One region of the Pantoea sp. ABR1s genome, then DNA from elsewhere that is predicted to be linked to it. Evidence: predicted binding sites of a transcription regulator. Region 1 holds the regulator's gene; each other region holds the start of a gene.

Region 1 (5,181 bases):
TGAGTCGCGGCAGCAGAAACTGCGCGCCATTCAGCGACAGCAATTGCAGCGAGTAAACCGCCGTGACCGTAAAGCCAATCATCGACCAGCCATAGAACTGGCGGGTAAAGCGATAGCTGATAAAAGTAATTGCCAGCATGATCAGCAGCACCAGCGACTCCGGCACCGCCATGCGCAGCGTGGCGGCCGCGATCACCAGACCGGCAAAAGTGCCCAGCGCCCGGTGCTGAATGCGGACACGGGTAGCGCTGTAGCCGTTCTGGCTGACGAACATGATGGTCATCAGGATCCAGTAGGGTTTGGGGATGTTGAAGAACAGCGCCAGCGCGCTGCCCAGCATCAGCATCACCGCAAAGCGGCCGGCAGTGCGCAGGGCCGATGAGCGAAACGAGAGATAACTGCGCAGCGCCGGTAACAGCGGCAGACGGCGCTGGCGGTCAGCCATCAGATCGCGCTGATAAAGGGGTTTCTGGGTGCGCAGGACCCGCGCGATGCGGTTGAAGTGGTAAAGGCAGAAGTTACCCACCGGATTGTCGGGATGCTGATGGGCGATTTTCTCCAGCGCGCCGAGCTGTTTATCCATCGCAAAGCGATCGGGTAGCTGGTGATAGAGAATGTTATCCGCCAGCACCCGCAACCGGGCCGAGATGGTTTTGGCATTCCAGCGGATCACCGCTTCGGCGTGGCTCTGTTCGACCAGCTTCTGCACCTCTTCCGGCCGATGCAGGCTGACCGAGATATGTTCCTGCAGATCCAGCGCCACCTGAAAGGCGCGCGTCAGCCGTTTATGGCTGTGATCGCGGCTTGCCGACAGCATATGCATCTGCTGATAACAGGTGTTAATCAGATCGACCACTTTCTGCTGACGAGCCAGCAGCGGCGGCAGCGCCTTTTCCGGATCGGTCAGCTGCGTCAGCAGGGTATATTTTGCGTCGCAGTAGTTAGCCAGCTCGCGATAGATCAGGCTCAGGCTTTCGCGCATTGGCTGCTCTTTCCACAGCCAGAACCAGAACCAGTTAAAGAGCCCGTACCATAGCGTGCCGCCGATATAGAGCAGCGGGGGAACATAGATTGGCATGCGGCCAATCAGGCTCAGGGTAAAGATGGCGGCAATCAGGGTGCCGGGCAGCAGACGACCATGCAGCGGGCTGATCTCCCCGGTAACGCCGAGCAATAAGGGCATGGCAAACAGAATCAGCGGCAGCGGAATAGCATGCAGGGTGAGCCACTGCATCAGAAAGCTGCCGAGGGCAAACAGGCTGCCGCCAACAATCAGGCGTTTGAAGAAGCGTTTATGCGGGGTATCCAGACCGGCGATGTTGCAGCAGGCGGGCACTAATGAGAACAGCAGACCTTTTTGCAGGTCGCCAGCCAACCAGCCCAGCGCCACCGGCAGACAGAGCACCAGCGTTTGCCGCAAGGCGTAGTTAACTTCAGGATGGTAAATAATTCGACGCCACATCGGCCCAACACAAACAATAACGGCGTGATGTTGCCATCACGCCGTGGGTGACAGGAATTAGCGGGTGCCGTAAACGACGATGGTTTTGCCGTGTGCGGAGATCAGGTTCTGATCTTCCAGCATCTTCAAAATACGGCCCACGGTTTCACGTGAACAACCAACAATCTGGCCAATTTCCTGACGAGTGATTTTAATTTGCATGCCGTCGGGATGCGTCATGGCATCTGGCTGCTTCGCCAGGTTGAGCAGGGTCTGTGCAATGCGTCCGGTTACGTCGAGGAAAGCGAGGTTACCCACTTTTTCAGACGTCACCTGCAGGCGACGCGCCATCTGCGATGAGAGTCGCATCAGGATGTCAGGGTTAACCTGGATCAGCTGACGGAATTTCTTGTAAGAAATCTCCGCCACTTCGCACGCGCTTTTCGCACGTACCCAGGCGCTGCGCTCCTGGCCTTCTTCGAACAGGCCAAGTTCACCAATAAAATCGCCCTGATTCAGGTAGGAAAGAATCATCTCTTTGCCTTCTTCATCTTTAATCAGAACCGCAACGGAACCTTTCACGATGTAGTAAAGCGTTTCTGCTTTTTCACCTTGGTGAATCAGCGTACTTTTGGATGGATACTTGTGAATATGGCAATGGGACAGGAACCATTCGAGTGTAGGGTCTGTTTGCGGTTTGCCGAGAACCATTCGCTATTATCCTCTGTTGTAATCGTGCCCAAAATACAGGGGGCAGTTTTCCCTGTCAGGCGGTGAAAGCTTCAAGCGTTTCCATTTCAGGAAATTATTCGGGCCGCATCAGGCGCAGTGCGCATCATCCTTCCCGGCTTCGTCATCGGGTGACGAAAAATATTTTCAGCACTGTTTGTAGCACAGCTTTTGCCGACTGTCTTCTGTTGTCTCGCTTCAGCTACGGGCGGATTTCTCTGGATTGCTGTTTACCAGGCGAAAGCGTACTCTGGCGACAAAACAGCGTATTCCGGAGCAAAAATCATGCAGGCAAGAGTGAAATGGGTAGAAGGGCTGACATTCCTCGGAGAATCCTCATCCGGCCATCAGATACTGATGGATGGAAATTCGGGTGATAAAGCGCCCAGCCCAATGGAGATGGTGCTGATGGCGGCGGGCGGATGCAGCGCGATTGACGTGGTATCAATTCTGCAAAAAGGCCGAAACGATGTGGCTGATTGTGAAGTAAAACTGACCTCAGAACGTCGTGAAGAGGCGCCGCGAATCTTTACGCACATCAACCTGCATTTTATCGTGAGTGGCAAAGCCCTCCAGGATAAAGCGGTCTCACGCGCTGTTGATCTTTCTGCTGAAAAATATTGCTCTGTGGCCATCATGCTGGGTAAAGGCGTCAACATTACCCATAGCTATGAAGTGATCGAACTTTAGTACCAGCAGGGATCTTTTAAGGTCGCGGGCAAAATCTGTCGTGCTCTGCTGTCAGACTGTGCCTGCGCTGGGAACCGGGTCAGATCGGAAAGACGCAAAACCGCCATCCATGGCCGCTCGGCCCGCGCCGTCCCTGGCGCGGGACGCTTTCCTCTTCTGACCCGGTACCCTGCGTGTTAAGCTTTTTCGCTGCTGTCAGATTCATCCTGCATTGGCATTAGTCTGGAAAGGCTCTTTTGGCCTCTTACTCTATTCGTTTGCCTTCCATCAGCCGCTTCACCAGCGGACCCATGATCAACTCCATCGCCAGACCCATTTTGCCGCCAGGCACCACCAGCGTATTGATGTGCGAGATAAACGAGCCCTGCAGCATCGCCAGCAGGTAGGGGAGGTCGATATCTTCCAGCGCCTGGAAGTGGATCACCACAAAGCTCTCATCCAGTGACGGAATAGCGCGGGCAGCGAACGGGTTTGAGGTATCGACCGTCGGGACGCGCTGAAAGTTGAGGTGAGTGCGTGAGAACTGTGGTGTGATGAAGTTGATGTAATCTTCCATCGAGCGCACCACCGAATCCATGACCGCTTCACGTGAATGGCCGCGCTCGCCAGTGTCGCGCACCAGCTTCTGAATCCACTCCAGGTTCACAATCGGCACCACGCCAACCAGCAGATCAACCTGTTCTGCTACGTTGTGCTGCGCCGTTACCACGCCGCCGTGCAGCCCTTCGTAGAAGAGAATATCGGTGTTCTGCGGCAGCGGTTGCCACGGCGTAAAGGTGCCGGGCACCTGATTCCACGGCACTGCTTCATCATAGGTATGCAGATATTTACGCGACTGGCCCTGTCCGCTCTGACCATACTCTTTAAAGCTCTGCTCCAGCAGGCCAAAGTCATTGGCTTCCGGGCCGAAGTAGCTGACATGACGTCCTAAATCGCGCGCCTTACGAATCGCCATATCCATTTCAGGGCGGGTAAAGCGGTGAAAACTGTCACCTTCCAGCTCCGCCGCATGAAGATCGAGCTGCTGAAAGATTTTGCGAAACGCCACGCTGGTGGTGGTGGTCCCTGCGCCGCTGGAACCAGTCACCGCGATAATGGGATGACGTGCAGACATAGAAAAGCTCCCTGTGAGGTCGGGCAATAGGCATTGTTAACACGAAATGCCGTTGGGTGCATCAGCCACGAAATTCTTTGCGCGGCATGATATTGACCGATTCGTGCAGTTCCGACCACACCAGTACCACTTCACCCGTTTCCAGCTGACGTCGCACATCGGCCACCTTGTCGATCAGGCTGCGTTCCTGCTCGCCATAGTCCGTGCCTTCGCGCAGCACAAAGGTTTCAATCAGATTTTCAAGGGTCTCAGGTGAGACCTGTTGCCAGGGAATAATCACGAGATCAGTTATCCAGAAAAGGGGCGATCCACTGGGGGATACGCTGTTCCAGCCACATTTCAGGCTGGCGTAATGTCCCACCAACAAAACCTACATGGCCGCCGTGTGGTGTCAGTTGATAAGTAATAGTGGCAGATAATTGGCTGCTGTGCGGGATCACCTCATCACTCATAAAAGGATCATCTTTGGCGTGAATGATCAGCAGCGGTTTCTCTGCGTGCTTCAGCCAGGGCATGGCGCTGGCACGATGATAGTAATCGGCCGCATCCAGAAAACCGTGGGCGCGGGCGGTAATGGCATCATCAAAATCGCGCAGTCGACGTAGCGCTTTCAGCTGCGCCAGATTGACCGGCAGCGTATCCGGCCAGGCGTGCAGTTTGCGGCGGGCATTTTTCTTGAGCTGCGCCAGCAAATAGTATTGATACACGCGTGAGAAGCCGCGTTCCAGTTTTACGCTACAGGGCTCCAGCAGCAGCGGAGCGGAGACAATGACGCCCGCGTCTACCTCAGCGGCTGCGCCCTGCTGGCCCAGCAGGCAGCCCAGCATGTTACCGCCCAGCGAGAAACCGACCGCGGCGGTGGGTACGCGGCCCCAGCGGGTGCGCAGCCAGTGCAGAAAAAAGCGGGCATCTTCGGTTTCGCCAGAGTGATAGATGCGGTTGAGCCGATTCGGTTCGCCGCTGCAGCCGCGAAAATGCATCACCACCGCCAGCCAGCCGCGCGCGCGGCAGATCGCCATCAGGCCATGAATATAGGGGCTGTGAAAACTGCCCTCCAGCCCATGAAACAGCACCACGCGCGGTTTATGCTGCGCGAACTGCGGATCTTCACTCCAGGCGAGATCGACAAAGTCGCCATCCGGCAGGTCGAGACGCTGCCAGTGGGGATCGCCCGCGATACGACGACGTAGCAGGCGCGGCAGCAGGG
Region 2 (5,181 bases), 960 kb from region 1:
CTGCCTGACCGTTTTGTGAAAGGCACCTGCCCGAAATGTAAATCTGCCGATCAGTATGGCGATAACTGCGAAGTGTGTGGCGCGACCTACAGCCCGACCGAGCTGATCGAGCCAAAATCGGTGGTCTCTGGCGCGACACCGGTTCTGCGCGACTCTGAACACTTCTTCTTTGATCTGCCCTCGTTCAGCGCAATGCTGCAGGCCTGGACCCGCTCGGGTGCGCTGCAGGATCAGGTGGCGAACAAAATGCAGGAGTGGTTCGATTCGGGCCTGCAGCAGTGGGATATCTCCCGCGACGCGCCTTACTTCGGCTTTGAAATTCCGGACGCGCCAGGCAAATATTTTTATGTCTGGCTGGATGCGCCTATCGGCTACATGGGCTCGTTCAAGAACCTGTGCGACAAGCGCGGCGACATCGACTTCGACGAATTCTGGCGTAAAGACTCTACTACCGAGCTCTATCACTTCATCGGTAAAGATATCGTCTACTTCCACAGCCTGTTCTGGCCAGCGATGCTGGAAGGCAGTAACTTCCGCAAGCCGAACAACCTGTTTGTGCACGGCTATGTCACCGTCAACGGTGCCAAGATGTCGAAGTCGCGCGGCACCTTTATTAAAGCCAGCACCTGGCTGCAGCATCTGGATGCGGACAGCCTGCGTTACTACTACGCGGCGAAACTCTCTTCACGTATCGACGATATCGATCTGAATCTGGAAGATTTCGTCCAGCGCGTAAACGCCGACATCGTCAACAAAGTGGTTAACCTGGCGTCACGTAACGCGGGCTTTATCACCAAACGCTTTGACGGCAAACTGGCGGCTGAGCTGGCCGATCCGGCGCTCTATCAGACCTTTGTGGACGCGTCAGAGAAGATTGGTGAAGCCTGGGCCGGTCGTGAATACAGCCGTGCTATTCGTGAGATCATGGCGCTGGCTGACCTGGCGAACCGTTATGTCGATGAGCAGGCTCCGTGGGTGGTGGCGAAGCAGGAAGGCCGTGATGCCGATCTGCAGGCGATCTGCTCAATGGGCATTAACCTGTTCCGCATTCTGATGACCTGGCTGAAGCCGGTGCTGCCGTCACTGAGCGCCCGTGCAGAAGGCTTCCTGAACTGCGAACTGAGCTGGGATGCTATCGCGCAACCGCTGCTGGACCACCAGGTTGCGCCATTCAAAGCGCTCTACAGCCGCATTGAGATGGCAAAGGTTGAAGGACTGATTGAGGCCTCGAAAGAGGATGCCGCTGCCGCCAGTGCACCGGCCGCTAGCGGCCCGCTGGCAGATTCGCCGGTAGGTGACACCATCACCATCGACGATTTCGCCAAAGTTGATATGCGCGTGGCGCTGATTGAGCAGGCTGAACTGGTTGAGGGTTCAGACAAGCTGCTGCGCCTGCAGCTCGACCTGGGCGGTGAAAAGCGTCAGATCTTCTCGGGTATCCGCGCCGCCTATCCCGATCCCTCTGTGCTGGTCGGTAAAATGACCATTATCGTGGCCAACCTCGCGCCGCGTAAAATGCGCTTTGGTATCTCTGAAGGCATGGTGCTGTCAGCGGGTCCTGGCGGCAAAGATCTGTTTGTGCTGTCCGTCGACAGCGGTGCTGTACCGGGAATGCCCGTTAAGTAACACTCTGCATTCTGCGGCTTTAACCGCTTAGCGCAGTGCCGTTCTCAAACCCTTCGTGCCTCATCACGGGCGCGAAGGGTTATCACTCCTCGCTCTGAATGTGCACCGCTTCCATTCCACTCCCGCCCCTGAAAATCTGTATCTGCTACGGCCACACCGCTGCATAAATGTGATCGCTAGCACGCTAAGCGGTTAATGCGTATGATGAAGCTCAGTGAAAACAGGAGCCTGCCATGCTCACCGTGCTGTCTGTCTGCGGGCGCTATCTTCGCGCCTTTATCATCATTTATCTCTGTTTATACGCCGGAATCGGCATCGCCTCGCTGCTGCCCATCAAACTGCCCGGCAGCATCCTTGGGATGTTAATTCTGTTTGCCCTGCTCGCCTCGCAGATCCTGCCGGTCAGCTGGGTTAAACCGGGCTGCCATCTGCTGATTCGCTATATGGCGCTGCTGTTTGTGCCGATCAGCGTCGGGGTGATGAGCTACACCGATATTCTGACCGCGCAGTTTGGCCCTATCGTGATCTCCTGCGTCGTCAGCACCTTCCTGGTTCTCTCTATTGTTGGCGTAAGCGCCCACCAGCTTCATAGTCGCCGTCCGGCCGGGGAGTCAGGCGATGAGTGAAATATGGTGGTCACTGCCACTGACCCTGGCGGCATTTTTTCTGGCACGCAAACTGGCGATACGGCTGAAAATCTCGCTGCTCAATCCGCTGCTGGTGGCGATGGCGATTATTATCCCGATTCTGCTGCTGTTGCAGCTGCCCTATTCGCGCTATTTCGCGGGCAGTCAGATTCTTAATCAGCTGCTGCAACCGGCTGTTGTCGCGCTGGCACTGCCGCTGTATGAGCAGATGCATCAGATCCGTGCCCGGTGGAAATCGATTATTGGCGTCTGCTTTATCGGCAGTGTGACCGCCATGACCTCTGGCACCGCTATTGCTCTGTGGATGGGTGCCACGCCTGAGATCGCCGCTACCATCGTTCCTAAATCCGTTACCACGCCCATTGCGATGGCCGTCTCCGGTTCGCTGCACGGTATTCCCGCCATCAGCGCCATCTGCGTGCTGATTGCCGGGGTACTGGGTGCGGTGTTCGGACTTACCGTACTGAATCTGCTTGGCGTGAAATCTAAGGCAGCGCGCGGACTGGCGATAGGTAACGCGTCGCACGCACTCGGCACAGCGCGCGCCGCTGAACTCGACTATCAGGAAGGGGCATTCAGTTCACTGGCGTTGGTGATCTGCGGCATCATCACCTCACTGCTGGCGCCGTTTATTTTTCCGCTGCTGCTGCACTGGTTTGGCTGAAAGTTTGCGAGAGATCTCGCAAAGTTGAAACATGCAACACAGGTTACATTGTCAGAGCGATGTGGATCACATATAAACCGGTGACTGGCACATCGCCCTGCTGAATCTAATGAGGCTCACATGCAATCCCGTTTCCTCTCTGCCTTTGAGGCATTGCCGTCAACGCTGCAAACCGCACTCGCTCCGCTGCTGGACGATCCTGGCTTTCAGGCGGTGCTGAGCGCCGACCAGGTCGCCTCACTGCAGCAACAGACACAGATGGATGCCGATGCTCTGGCGCTGGCGCTGCTGCCTCTGGCGGCGGCCTGTGCCGTTGCTACCGTGTCGCATTTTAACGTCGGGGCTATCGCCCGTGGCGTCAGCGGCAACTGGTACTTCGGGGCCAACATGGAATTTATCGGTACGCCTTTGCAGCAGACGGTTCACGCCGAGCAGAGCGCCATTACTCATGCATGGCTGCGTGGCGAAAGTCAGCTTGAGACGATCACCGTTAACTACACGCCGTGCGGTCACTGCCGTCAGTTTATGAACGAGCTGAACAGCGGCACGAACATTCGCATCAGCCTGCCACAACGCGCGATCAGCACCCTGGCCGATTATCTGCCGGATGCCTTTGGACCGCGCGATCTGGACATCACGACCTTCCTGATGGACAGCGTGGATCACGGTTATGTAGCCGAAGGCGATGAACTAGTGCAGGCCGCGGTTGCCGCTGCCAATGCCAGCCACGCGCCTTACAGCCAGTCACACGCCGGTGTTGCGCTGCTGACCGCAAACGGCGCGATTGTCACCGGGCGCTATGCGGAAAATGCCGCCTTTAACCCGAGTTTCCCGCCCCTTCAGGCGGCGCTGGTCCTGCTGAACATGCAGGGTGGCGATGTTCGTCAGATAAAAAAAGCGGTATTAGCCGAAGTAGAAAATGCCACGCTAAGCCAGTTCGCCGCCACACAGGCGACACTTGAGACATTTGGTTGCGGTGAGCTGCTGCAGGTGACGCTGTACAAAGCATAACCCGCTGTCAGAGAGGCCACAGTTTTGTGAGCTTTTATGAACAAACGCTGTACTTCTGCGGGAAATTTCATAGGATCTGGCGCCAGAATTCACGTGATTACAAATTACTCTGAATAATTCAGGTTGCAGGATGGCAGCACGGTCGTGAATGTTTCTGCAGCGGTTACCCTGCCGCTGCCAGGCCTGCAGTCTGAGCTATAACGAGTAAGAAAACTGGCGCTACCTTTCCGGCGTGACGCCAGACAACACTGCAACCGGAGCATTACCGCATGGAACTCGACTACGAAAGTAAACGCCCGCTGTATATCCCTTATGCTGGCCCGATTTTGCTGGAATTTCCCCTGCTGAACAAAGGCAGCGCCTTTAGTATCGAAGAACGTAACGAATTCAACCTCAACGGTCTGCTGCCAGAAGCAGTGGAATCGATTGAAGAGCAGGCGCAGCGAGCCTGGCGTCAGTTCCAGGACTTCAAAAACAATAACGATAAGCATGTCTACCTGCGTAACATCCAGGACACCAACGAAACGCTGTTCTACCGCCTGCTGGATAACCATCTCGAAGAGATGATGCCCATCATCTACACCCCGACAGTCGGCGCAGCCTGCGAACACTTCTCTGAAATCTACCGTCGTGCGCGTGGCGTGTTCATCTCCTACCCTAACCGCGACCATATCGAAGATATGCTGCAAAACGCCACCAAGCAGAATGTGAAGGTGATCGTGGTGACTGATGGCGAGCGTATTCTGGGCCTCGGCGATCAGGGCATCGGTGGTATGGGTATCCCGATTGGTAAGCTTTCACTCTACACCGCCTGTGGCGGCATCAGTCCGGCTTACACCCTGCCGGTGGTGCTGGATGTTGGTACCAACAACCAGCAGTTGCTGAACGATCCGCTCTATATGGGCTGGCGTCATCCGCGCATCACTGGCGAAGAGTATGATGCGTTCGTGAACGATTTTATTCAGGCCGTTAAACGCCGCTGGCCGAAAGTGCTGTTGCAGTTTGAAGATTTCGCCCAGAAGAATGCCATGCCGCTGCTGAACCGCTATCGCGATGAAGTCTGCTGCTTTAACGATGATATTCAGGGCACTGCCGCCGTGACCGTGGGTACGCTGATTGCCGCCAGCCGCGCCGCCGGCAGCCGCCTGTGCGAGCAGAAAGTGGTGTTCCTGGGTGCCGGTTCCGCAGGTTGTGGTATCGCTGAACAGATCATCGCACAGATGAAATCCGAAG
Region 3 (5,181 bases), 1.5 Mb from region 1:
ACTTCCCGTCGGTAGGCCCGCAGCATGCGCACCTGAACAGCATCGGTCGTGCGGAATATGTCTCCATCACCGATAACGAAGCACTGGCCGCCTTTAAACAGCTCTGTCGCGATGAAGGTATCATTCCGGCGCTGGAGTCATCCCACGCCCTGGCGCACGCTATGAAGATGATTCAGGCCGAGCCGGAAAAAGAGCAGTTGATTGTGGTCAACCTCTCTGGCCGCGGCGACAAAGATATTTTCACCGTTCATGACATTTTGACAGCGCAGGGAGAAATCTGATGGAACGTTACAATCAACTGTTTACGCGTCTGTCAGCGAATAACGAAGGGGCTTTCGTTCCTTTCGTTACGCTGGGCGATCCGTCACCGGAGCTTTCACTGCGCGTGATTGACGCCCTGGTTGAAGGAGGCGCGGATGCACTAGAGCTGGGTATTCCCTTCTCCGATCCCCTTGCAGATGGCCCGACCATCCAGAATGCGACGTTACGCGCCTTTGCGGCGGGCACCAACACCAGCCAATGCTTTGAAATGCTGGCCACTATCCGCCGTAAGTATCCGGATCTGCCGATTGGATTGCTGATGTACGCCAATCTGGTCTTCACCAACGGTGTGGATGAGTTCTATGCCCGTTGTGCAGAGGCGGGTGTGGATTCGGTGCTGGTGGCGGATGTGCCCGTTGAAGAGTCCGCGCCCTTCCGTCAGGCGGCGCTGCGTCATGGCGTGGCACCCATCTTCATCTGTCCGCCTAACGCCAGCGATGAGCTGCTGCGTGAGATCGCTTCACACGGACGGGGTTACACCTACCTGCTGTCGCGCGCGGGCGTGACCGGTGCTGAAAACCGTGCCAGCCTGCCGTTGCAGCATCTGATCGACAAGCTGCGTGAATACCATGCAGCCCCGCCGCTGCAGGGCTTTGGTATCTCTGAGCCTGAACAGGTGAAGGAAGCGATCGCTGCGGGCGCTGCGGGCGCGATCTCCGGCTCTGCGATTGTCAGAATCATCGAAAAACATCATTCAGAGCCTGAGGTGATGCTGAGCGAGCTGAAGAACTTTGTCAGCCGTCTTAAAGCCGCCAGCCGTTAATCCTGCCAGCATGCCTTATCGCGCGATAAGGCATGATTTGTTTCCTTTTTTTTCATTCCCCCATTTGCCCTTTTTGCAAAATCTGCACCACAATGACAATGCGCCGTTACGGTAACGTCGCATCCATTTTGTGACAGGGAGAGAAAGCAATGAAATTCGTTAAACTGCTGACAGGTGCTGTACTGGCGGGCGTGGTTGCGCTGACACTGAGCGCCTGTGCGCCAACCGCAACCAAAGAGGGAACCGGTGGCTATATTGATGACACTGTGGTGACCACAAAAGTTAAAGGTGAACTGCTGAAAGATGACTCGCTGAAATCAACTGAAATCAACGTAGAAACCTTTAAAGGTAAAGTTCAGCTGAGCGGTTTTGTTTCATCACCACAGATGGCTAACCGTGCCGTTCAGGTTACGCGCAGCGTGGCGGGCGTGAAGTCCGTTGTTAACAATATGCAGATCAAATAACGTCTTAACAGACAAAAAAGGCCGCTGATTCAGCGGCCTTTTTATCATCTTTATCATCAGAAACGGTAACCCGCTCCGAAGAAGAAGACCCAGGGATCGATGCGCATATTGATATTCTGCTGCTCGCCACCCGCTTTAAACTTCACTTCCGTATCAATATCCATGTACCACACCGACGCATTCAGCATCCAGTCACGGTTAATCTGATAATCCAGACCGACCTGACCCGCCACACCCCAGGAATCCTTCACGCTGAGATCGGTCAGGCCCGCATCGCGGCCCGTCTGGTTGAAATCGGCATCGTAAAAGGTGGTGTAGTTGATACCTACGCCAACGTAAGGACGCGCTTTGCTCTTGCTATCAAAGAAGTAGTACTGCGCCATCAGCGTAGGCGGTAACTGGCGTACCGTTGCCAGTGTTCCGGTCGGGCCCAGGCCCACCTTGTGACGGAACGGTGTGGCGGCCAGTAATTCAACACCAATGTTGTCCGTTGCCATGTAAGTAAAGGTCAGGCCCAGCTGCGTGTCGTTGGATGCGCTGAACTCGCCCATCCCTAACACATTATCGGAACCTTCGGTGGGCCGGACGGTGGCACTACCGGCACGCATAAAGAAGTCGCCTGCTTCGTGGGCCATCGACAGCTGAGGGAAAGCCAGAGCCAGCAGCATCGCGCATTTTGCCAGTTTCATCATCACTCCTTTGCTTAATGTTAATGTCGCGAACGTCATCGCTTTTTGCTGGCAAATATTTAACGTGATTTACAGAAAATTGCACTCTGTACCCTTCAGATAAATTACTTAAAAAACAATGAATTGATTTAGATCAATTTCGGCTCAGGCTGGCGCAGCAAAATTCCCCTTGCTGAATAATTTCGCCAGGCCTATTTTGCTTATCTTCTCTGGTGATTTTGGTTCGATGCCCTGGGAGGGGCGGGTGATCAAATGAGTGAAATAACTAACCCTTGTGTCAGCTGTGGCGCCTGCTGCGCCCATTTCCGCGTCTCATTTTACTGGGCCGAAGCCGATGATGCCGGCGGCCCGGTGCCGACCGCATTAACCGAACCGCTCAGCCTGTTAATGCGCAATATGCGTGGAACGAACGATCGCGCGCCGCGCTGCGTTGCCCTTGAAGGCGACATTGGCGGCTGTGTCTCCTGCGGAATTTACGAACAACGTCCGACGCCCTGTCGGGAATTTTCGATGTCGGGCGAAGCGGGTATCCACAATGAAGCCTGCGATCGCGCCCGCGCCCGGTATGGTCTTCCCGCCCTTTTTTCTCCATCTTTACCTGTCATGACAGAAAGTTATGCCGCAGCGGGTGCCCGCGAGCTGTCAGAACATGTACAATCGCCGGGTTAATTAACCCGGTTCCTCAAAGGAGTGTACATGTCTATCACGGCAAGCTCGTTATACCGTGACACAGGAAATTTCGCGCGCCATCAACTGGCTACGGTGCTGTTGATGTCGCTGCTGGCCGCTTTTATCACCGTCATGCTGGTGCATGTGCTGACGCCAGGTGCCGATCAGATGGCCCTCCTGCAACAGGGTGACGATAGCGCCGGTTCGCTGTTTGAGATGGTGCAGAATATGTCACCGGAACAGCAGCAGGTGCTGCTGCGCGCCTCGGCGGCCAGCACCTTCGCTGCGCTGATGGGGAACACGCTGCTGCTTGGCGGAATGCTCTATCTGATCCCGATGGTCTCTTCCGGCCAGCGTGTCAGTGCGTTGCGGGCGATTGGTGCTTCAGCGCCGCTGCTGCCAAAGCTGCTGCTGCTCACCTTCCTGATGACGCTGGTGGCGCAACTGGGCTTTATGGTGCTGGTGGTGCCAGGCATTCTGCTGACGATTCTGCTGTCGCTGGCTCCGGTGATGGTGGCCAGTGAGAAGATGGGTGTCTTTGCCGCCATGCGGGCCAGCATGCGGATGGCGTGGAAGAATGTGAAGCTGATTGCCCCCGCTATTCTGCTCTGGCTGCTGGCCAAAGTGGTGGTGATGCTGTTCTTCTCTTCGCTGACGGTTTTACCGCTGAATGTCTCGTCGGTGATTTTCACCGCGGCAGGCAATGTGGTTTCGGCGATGTTGATTATCTATCTTTATCGGCTCTATATGCTGTTACGTTGATTGACGATGTGCCTTCGGGCACATTTGCAACCAACTCTGAATGGAAAAACTATGAAGCAGCTACTCGACTTTCTTCCCCTGGTGGTCTTTTTCATCTTCTACAAGCTGTATGACATTTTTGTCGCCTCGGGCGCGCTGATTGTCGCGACCGGTCTGGCGCTGGTTGTCAGCTGGGTGCTCTATCGCAAGCTGGAAAAGATGACGATTTTCACCTTTGTGCTGGTGGCGGTTTTTGGCACCCTGACGCTGGTGTTCCACAACGATGAGTTCATTAAGTGGAAAGTCACGGTTATCTACAGCCTGTTTGCCGCCGCCCTGCTCTACAGCCAGTGGTTTATGGAGCAGACGCTGATTCAGCGCATGCTGGGCAAAGAACTGCAGCTGCCCGACGCGGTCTGGCGTCGGCTCAACGTTGCCTGGGCGCTGTTCTTCTTCATCTGCGGCCTGGTAAACATCTATGTCGCCTTTTGGTTATCTCAGGCGTTTTGGGTTAACTTTAAAGTGTTCGGTCTCTCCGGTCTGACCTTACTGTTTACCCTGCTCAGCGGGCTTTACATCTGGCGACAGATGCCGCAGCAGGAACAAAAATAATCATCTGCCCGGTCCGCCGGGCATTTTTTTAGCATTCACCTGCATAGAAGTGGAAGCAATGGGCGAAAAACATAAATTGCCGAAAGGCGAAATGGTGCTGCGTACGCTCGCCATGCCAGCAGACACCAACGCCAACGGCGATATTTTTGGTGGCTGGCTGATGTCACAGATGGATATGGGTGGCGCTATCCTGGCGAAAGAGATCGCTGAAGGACGCGTGGTGACGGTTCGCGTCGACGGCATGTCATTTATGAAGCCCGTCGCGGTGGGCGATGTGGTGAGCTGCCATGCGAGCTGTCTTCGTACCGGCAACAGTTCCATGACGATTAATGTGGAAGTGTGGATCAAAAAAGTGTCGTCTGAGCCGATTGGACAAACTTACATTGCGACGGAAGCGGTGTTTATTTATGTGGCGGTCGACAATGAGGGTAATTCCCGTCCTCTGCCAGCCGGTCGCGCCAACCAGCAACCCGGCGAATGAAAAACAGGTCAGGCTGTTTCAGCCTGACCTGACGCTTTATTCCAGGCTGGCCCCACCATTAATCTTAAACACGATATTCATGGTCAGACCCTGCCCAGGCTTTCCTTTCTCATAGCGCCAGGTTTTCATCGCCTGCTTAACGCCCCGCTCAAACATATTGCTCGGCTGAGCAGAGAGGATCTGGATGTTATCCACTCGTCCGTCACTATCCACATCAAACTTCACCCGCACCCGTCCTTCTATCCGCAATGCCAGCGCGCGCTGAGGATAACCAGGTTTACTCACGGTAAGAGCTTTTGGGCCGGTTGAGGCCGATGAGGTGGGTGACGGCGTAGATTTTGGCGCCGTGGTCGGTTTGTTCTGCGTCGCCGGGGCTTCCTGCTTAAACGGATCGGCCTGCGGTTTGCTCTCCTGACGCGGCTTCACCTCGCGTTTAGGCTG

What was found. The regulator CRP, encoded in region 1, controls carbon source genes, mostly activating them, when cyclic AMP is high. The targets are predictions, from matches to a motif close to ATGTGANNNNNNTCACAT.
Region 2: the regulator CRP is predicted to act here: its motif matches at 2,992-3,009, upstream of cdd (cytidine deaminase).
Region 3: the regulator CRP is predicted to act here: its motif matches at 2,359-2,376, upstream of ompW (outer membrane protein OmpW).

The regions. Positions count from the first base shown of each region.
Region 1 covers NZ_CM173823.1:423,929-429,109, forward strand. Annotated here, with positions in the region: gene ACXKZD_RS01960 (YccS/YhfK family putative transporter) at 1-1,462, opposite strand, end outside; gene crp (cAMP-activated global transcriptional regulator CRP) at 1,520-2,152, opposite strand; gene ACXKZD_RS01970 (OsmC family protein) at 2,456-2,860, shown strand; gene ACXKZD_RS01975 (phosphoribulokinase) at 3,105-3,974, opposite strand; gene ACXKZD_RS01980 (YheU family protein) at 4,036-4,254, opposite strand; gene ACXKZD_RS01985 (hydrolase) at 4,259-5,181, opposite strand, start outside.
Region 2 covers NZ_CM173823.1:1,384,044-1,389,224, reverse strand. Annotated here, with positions in the region: gene metG (methionine--tRNA ligase) at 1-1,626, shown strand, start outside; gene ACXKZD_RS06405 (CidA/LrgA family protein) at 1,860-2,252, shown strand; gene ACXKZD_RS06400 (CidB/LrgB family autolysis modulator) at 2,245-2,937, shown strand; gene cdd (cytidine deaminase) at 3,058-3,948, shown strand; gene ACXKZD_RS06390 (NAD-dependent malic enzyme) at 4,218-5,181, shown strand, end outside.
Region 3 covers NZ_CM173823.1:1,899,222-1,904,402, reverse strand. Annotated here, with positions in the region: gene trpB (tryptophan synthase subunit beta) at 1-281, shown strand, start outside; gene trpA (tryptophan synthase subunit alpha) at 281-1,084, shown strand; gene ACXKZD_RS08805 (BON domain-containing protein) at 1,234-1,548, shown strand; gene ompW (outer membrane protein OmpW) at 1,605-2,240, opposite strand; gene ACXKZD_RS08795 (YkgJ family cysteine cluster protein) at 2,490-2,906, shown strand; gene ACXKZD_RS08790 (YciC family protein) at 2,934-3,668, shown strand; gene ACXKZD_RS08785 (septation protein A) at 3,720-4,259, shown strand; gene yciA (acyl-CoA thioester hydrolase YciA) at 4,318-4,740, shown strand; gene tonB (TonB system transport protein TonB) at 4,777-5,181, opposite strand, start outside.